Regions from separate parts of the Nonomuraea sp. C10 genome, predicted to be linked through region 1. Evidence: riboswitches for the same ligand, from Rfam matches in the RefSeq annotation. Region 1 holds a riboswitch; the other holds the start of a gene.

What was found. A riboswitch is a leader RNA that binds a small molecule or an ion and turns the genes downstream of it on or off. The one in region 1 is predicted to bind thiamine pyrophosphate.
Region 2: it holds a riboswitch for thiamine pyrophosphate, as region 1 does, so the genes downstream of both, FR742_RS37865 (cytosine permease) here and FR742_RS22395 (FAD-dependent oxidoreductase) in region 1, are expected to answer to the same signal.

The regions. Positions count from the first base shown of each region.
Region 1 is NZ_VPFF01000001.1:4,864,132-4,867,308, forward strand. It holds gene FR742_RS22380 (NAD(P)/FAD-dependent oxidoreductase) at 1-544, opposite strand, end outside; TPP riboswitch at 1,185-1,301, shown strand; gene FR742_RS22395 (FAD-dependent oxidoreductase) at 1,291-2,811, shown strand; gene thiS (sulfur carrier protein ThiS) at 2,808-3,008, shown strand; gene FR742_RS22405 (thiazole synthase) at 3,001-3,177, shown strand, end outside.
Region 2 is NZ_VPFF01000003.1:1,326,968-1,330,144, forward strand. It holds gene FR742_RS37855 (Fpg/Nei family DNA glycosylase) at 1-675, shown strand, start outside; gene FR742_RS37860 (rhodanese-like domain-containing protein) at 714-1,037, shown strand; TPP riboswitch at 1,108-1,220, shown strand; gene FR742_RS37865 (cytosine permease) at 1,211-2,554, shown strand; gene FR742_RS37870 (methylated-DNA--[protein]-cysteine S-methyltransferase) at 2,529-3,089, opposite strand.

The DNA of each region.
Region 1 (3,177 bases):
GCTGGGTGCGGGCGCCGAGCTCGGCGCCGACGGCGTGCGTGAGCGGGGCGGGGCCGGCCTCGACCACCGTCACCGCGCAGCCTGCCCGGCGTGCGGCCGTGGCCACCTCGGCGCCGATCCAGCCCGCGCCGATGACCGCCACCCGCGCGCCCGGAACCAGCCGGGCGCGCAGCTCTAGCGAGTCGTCGAGGGTACGCAGGACGTGCTGCGGGCCGTCACCGGGGAGCAGGATCGGCTCGGCACCGGTGGCGATGACCAGCCCGTCGTAGCCCAGCTCGCCCTCGGTCGTCTCCACGGCGCCCTCGCGCAGCGCCTTGGCGGCGACGCCCGGCCAGAAGTCCACTTCGAGCGCCGCCAGGTCGGAGTCGACGAAGCTGGAGTCGGCGTCGCCCAGCAGCACGGACTTCGACAGGGGCGGCCGGTCGTAGGGCCGGTGGCGCTCCTGCCCGATCAGCGTGATCCTGCCGCCGAACCCGCGTGCGCGCAGCGCCTCGACGCTCCTGACACCTGACAGTCCGGCTCCCACCACCACGACATGATTCACGTAAGCGACCATAACGGGGGCCGCCCCACAGCGTCGCCCCGAGCCCCGATTCCTCCCCCACCTGGCACTCCACCTCCTCGCCACCGGAGATCATCCGTGGAGGTTGGGCAGACGACATACGCACCCACGGAACTCTCGGGGGCGAGGGCGATTCGGGACAGCCACCCGCTCTGGTACGTCCACGAGCATGATCGCGCCCTGCCGGAGTAGCCCAGCCGAGGATTGCCGCAGGACCCACCCGAAGAACGCCGGTGCCGCCCGAGAAGCTCCGAACCCCACGGAAGCCCGAGACCACCCGAAGAGCCCAGGACAGCCCGGAGAACCCAGAAGCGCCCGAAAGGGCCAGAACCTCCCGAAGGCCGAGACCACTCGAAGGGCCCGATACCGCCCGAAGGCCCAGGGCAGCCCGGAGGGCCTTGGACCGCCCGGAGGACCCAGGACCGCCCGGTGGATCCACGCCCGGTGGATCCATGGCCGGTGAATCCATGGCCGGTCGGCCGGCCGTCGGTGAGGGCGGGAACTCGGTCTCCAAGGATGCCCGGTCGCGATCTTCGCGGTCTCGGCGGTGGCGGCGCGCGGGTGGGGCGACCTCCCCCGGCACCGGCGTGCCGGTCTGTCGTGGGAGGTCGTAAGGTGGGGGTGCACGACGCGCGGGAGTCCGGCCGTCACCGGGCTGAGAGGAAGGCTTCACCGGGCCTTCGACCGCAAGACACCTGATCCGGATCATGCCGGCGAAGGGAGCGGACATGGATGTGATCGTCGGAGGCGGCGTCGTCGGCCTGTCGATCGCCTGGCGGCTGGCCAGGCAGGGCCGCGAGGTCGTGGTGGTGGATCCGTCCCCCGCCCGTGGCGCCTCCTATGCGGCGGCGGGCATGCTGGCCCCGATCAGCGAGGTCGCCTACACCGAAGAGCCCCTGCTCCGTCTCGGCGTCGCTTCCCTGCGCCGCTGGCCCGCCTTCGCCGCCGCCCTCGCCGCCGACGCCGGACTCACCGCTCCCGGATCCGACGGACCGGCCACCACCCTCACCGCTCAGTCCGACACGAGCGTCTCCGCCCCTCGGACGACCACCACCCCGAACACTCACGCCGGGCAGTCCGGCTCGGCCGTCCCCGCCGAGGGCACGCTTCCCACGAACACCCACGTGGTCACCCCTCACGGCGAGACGGGGCACGCCGGTTCCACGCCCGCGGGCGCCGGCCCGGCGGCTGCGTCCGCCGTCCCCGGCGACGGGCGCTTCCCGGCCTTCGACCTCTCGTCCGCCGGCGGGAGGCGTCCGTCGGCCGGCGGCGAGGACGGGCGGGCCGCCGCGTCACCCTGGGGGTTCGGGGAATCCGGCGAGGGGAGCGAACGGCTGGCGGCCGCGCGGGCCGGGCTGGATCTGCGGGACGACGGGACGCTCGACGTCGCGTTCGGGCCCGACGACCTGGCGATGCTCGACGAGCAGGCCGGGTTCATGGAGAAGCTGGGGCTGCCGGTCGAGCGCCTGACCGGGCGCGAGTGCCGGCGGCTGGAGCCGATGCTGGCGCCCTCCGTCCGGGGCGGGCTGCTGGCCCGTACGGACGCGTGGGTGGATCCTCGCCGCGTCACCGCGGCGCTGCTCGCCGCGCTGGAGCGGCTCGGCGTCCCGGTGGTGCGCGCCCGGGTCACCGAGCTGCTGCGTGACGGCGACCGGGTGTCCGGCGTACGGCTGGCCCCTCCGGAGTCGGGCGCCGTCCCCGGGATCTCGCCGGGTGCGCCGCCCGGATGGGAGCCCGAGACGCTGGTCGCGGAGCGGGTGGTGCTGGCGGCGGGGGCGTGGAGCGGGGAGCTGGCGGATGTGCCGGTACGGCCCGTCAAGGGGCAGATCATGCGCCTGAGGTCGGCCCAGCCGCTGATCGGGCGGTGCGTGCGCGGGACCGTGCACGGCAACCCGGTCTACCTGGTGCCGCGGGGCGACGGGGAGCTGGTGGTCGGAGCCACCCAGGAGGAGCTGGGCTTCGACACCAGGGTGACCGCGGGCGGTGTCTACGAGCTGCTGCGCGACGCCAGGGAGCTGGTGCCGGGCGTCACGGAGCTGGAGGTGGCCGACGTGGTGGCGGGGCTGCGGCCCGGCACGCCGGACAACCTGCCGGTCATCGGGCCGAGCGGGATCCCGGGGCTGGTGCTGGCGACCGGTCACCATCGTGGCGGGGTGCTGCTGACGCCGCTCACCGCCGCGATCCTCGAAGGCGAGGAGGCCGACCTCGCGACATTGTGCTCACCGGCGAGATTCAAGGATGTTTCATGAATGTGATGATCAATGGGGCCGCCCGCGAGGTGGCCGAGGGCATGACCGTCGCGCAGGCCGTACGGTCCCTGACCGAGTCCGCCACCGGCGTGGCGGTGGCCGTGAACGACGAGGTGGTCACCCGCAGCGCGTGGGAGACGACGGCGCTGCGCGACAGCGACCGCGTGGAGGTGCTGACGGCGGTGCAAGGTGGATGATCTGGTCATCGCCGGGGAGAAGTTCGGCTCCCGGCTCATCATGGGCACCGGCGGCGCCCCCTCGCTGGAGGTTCTGGACCAGGCGCTGGAGGCGTCGGGCACCGAGCTGACCACGGTGGCGATGCGGCGGCTCGACCCGCACGCCCGCGGGTCGGTGCTCGACGTGCTG
Region 2 (3,177 bases), on a different contig from region 1:
GTCATCCACCTGGCCCGGGCGGGCTGGCTGCGCTGGCGTGACGACCTGTCGGGCGCCAGGCCGGTCCGTCCGGGCAAGGGCCCGCTCGCCGTACGGGTGCGGCTCGCGCCCGACGCCGACGGGCTGGCGCCGGGGTTCGAGCTGACGGAGGCGGGCACGCAGAAGCGCCTGGCCGTCTATGTCGTGAAAAATCCGGACGAGGTGCCGGGTGTCGCCGCGCTCGGCCCCGACCCTCTCGACGAGTCCTTCGACGTCGCCGCGCTCAAACGCATCGTCGGCGGCAACCGCACCCAGATCAAGGGCCTGCTGCGCGACCAGAAGGTCGTCGCCGGCATCGGCAACGCCTACTCCGACGAGGTGCTGCACGCCGCGAAGATGTCCCCGTTCAAGGTCGCGGCGACGCTGACCGACGCGCAGATCGCCGACCTGCACGACGCCATCGTGACCACGCTGCGCGAGGCGGTAGAGCGGGCGCGCGGCCTGGCGGCCAAGGACCTCAAGGCGGAGAAGAAGTCGGGGCTGCGCGTGCACAACCGCGCGGGCCAGCCGTGCGACGTCTGCGGCGACACGATCCGCGAGGTGTCCTTCGCCGACTCCTCGCTGCAGTACTGTCCCACCTGCCAGACCGGCGGCAAGCCGCTGGCCGACCGCCGCATGTCCAAGCTGCTCAAGTAACGTGCCGAGCATGACGCGCGGCAGGTAAGAATGGGCGCATGACGGTTCCCGAGGTCGAGGTCCGCGACGTGCCCGACGACGCCTACCTGCTCGACGTGCGCGAGGAGTACGAGTGGGTGGCGGGCCACGCCCCCGAGGCGGTCCACATCCCGATGACGCAGATCCAGGCGCGGGTCGACGAGGTCCCCTCCGGACGTCCGGTCTACGTCGTGTGCCGCGTCGGCGGCCGTTCGCTGCAGGTGGCGGCCTGGCTCAACCGCCTGGGCCGCGAGGCGGTCAACGTCGGCGGCGGCATGCAGGCCTGGGAGCTCGACAAGCGTCCCATGGTCAGCGAGACCGGCCGGCCGCCGATGGTCGCCTGACCCCGACTGGCCGAAACGGGACTAATAGTGCATCATGGGGGCGGCAGCCGGAGTTGATCTCCGGCTGTTGACGACCCACCGCGGGAGCTCGGGGCCAACCGGGCTGAGAGGGCAGCTACGCCGCTGCCGACCGCATGAACCTGTCCGGGTAATGCCGGCGTAGGGAGTGCGCGATGTCGCATGCCATCCATGGCGAGGAAGTTCCGCTGACCCTGGAGGGCGAGCCCCCCAAGACGCTCGGAGTGCTCGACCAGGGCGCGCTCTGGGCCAACCTGGCGGTCAGCCTGCTGGGCTTCTCCGGCGCGTTGTTCCTGATCGACCCGCTCGGCGGCGCGCCGCTGACCGTGACGGCCGCCCTGGTCGCGACCGTGGTCGGCAGCCTGATCGGCACCACCATGGTGGGCCTGGCGGCCATTCCCGGCACGCAGACCGGCAAGCCCGCGATGGTGCTGCTGCGCGGGCTGTTCGGGGCGCGGCTGTCGTACTTCCCCACCGTGCTCAACATCATCCAGATGATCGGCTGGGGCGCGTTCGAGCTCTGGGTGATCGCCCAGGGCGCCCTGGCCATCTTCGGCGACACGGTCCCGTACGCGGTGTGGGTGATCGTCGCCGGGGTGATCACCACGGTGCTGACCGTCTGGCCGCTGGGCGCGGTCCGGCTGATCAGGCGCTACATCACGGTTCTGGTGATCATCGCGATGATCTGGTTCGCGGTGCAGTTCCTGGGCGACGCGCAGCCGCGGACCGGAGGGTCCTGGGAGGCGTTCGCCCCGGCCGTCGACTACGTGATCGCGCTGTCGGTGTCGTGGGTGCCGCTGGCCGCCGACTTCGCCCGGCACTCCAGGTCCAGCCGGGCGGCCTTCACCGGCGTGGTCGGCGGCTACACGCTCGCCCAGGTCGCCTGCCTGGCCCTGGGCGTGTACGCGGTCGCGATCGCCGGGGCCGAGGCGGTGGCGGCCGACAGCACGGCGGTGTTCGGGCCGTTCGTGGCGGTGCCGCTGGGCGCGCTGTTCTTCGCGATCCTGGTGCTCCGCGAGGCCGATCAGTCGTTCGCGAACGTCTACTCGACGACCGTCTCGCTGCAGAACCTCATGCCGCGCGTCGACCGGCGGATCATCAGCACCCTCATCGGCCTGCTCACCGTCGCCATCGCGCTGGTGGTGGACGTGACCTCCTACGGCGCGTTCCTGGGCGTGATCGGCGCGGTGTTCGTGCCGATGTTCGCGGTGCTGGCCGTCGACTACTTCCTGCTCGGCGGCGCGGCCCGGTGGAACACCGACGCCGACGCCCCCGCCCGCTGGTCGATGCTGGTGCCGTGGGCGCTCGGCTTCGCGGCGTACTGGCTGACCACCTCCACCCCGACCGTCGCCCCGTGGGACGGCTTCTGGGCCGGGGTGCGCGAGGTCATCGGCTTCACCAGGGAGCCGTGGATGAACGGCGCGCTGGGCGCGGCCATCGTCGCGGCCCTGGCGACGCTGCTGATCGGGCTGGTCACGCGCCGCGTCGCTCGACGGTGAGCAGATGGCGCTTGGCGGTGGGGCCGCCCGCGTAGTCGCCGGGCTCGCCGTCGTCGCGCACCACCCGGTGACACGGCACGATCACGCACACGGGGTTGGCGCCGAGCGCGTTGCCGACCGCGCGCAGCGCGCGCGGCCTGCCGATGAGCTCGCCGATCCGGCCCATCGTCGTGGTCGTGCCGTACGGGACCGCCATCGTCTTCTGCAGGACCGTACGAGCGAACGGCGTGGCGAGGGTCAGGTCGACCCGGGTGGAGAAGGCGCGGAGCCGGCCGGAGAAGTAGGCGTCTAGCTCGCGGCGTACCGGGTCGAGCCGCCGGGCGTCGGTGCCGATGAGGCTGCCCACCTGGTTGGACACCCGCTCGAAGACCACGTGCTCGTCCTCGTAGCTGCAGGCGACGAGGCCGCGCGCGGTGACCGCGAGCACCAGCCTGCCCACCGCGCCGTCGTAGGTGCCGAGCGCGACGTCGAGCTGGCCGTCACCCCGATAAGTGTCGGACGTCACCCGCAGCAGGGCCTCGAGGTCGCCCGACACGCCTTCACCTCCACCCGCCATGAAAAAGCCGTGACCGCAGCGTATCGGACGGATCGCCCGACGCGAGCGCCACGCCGCGGGCACTATG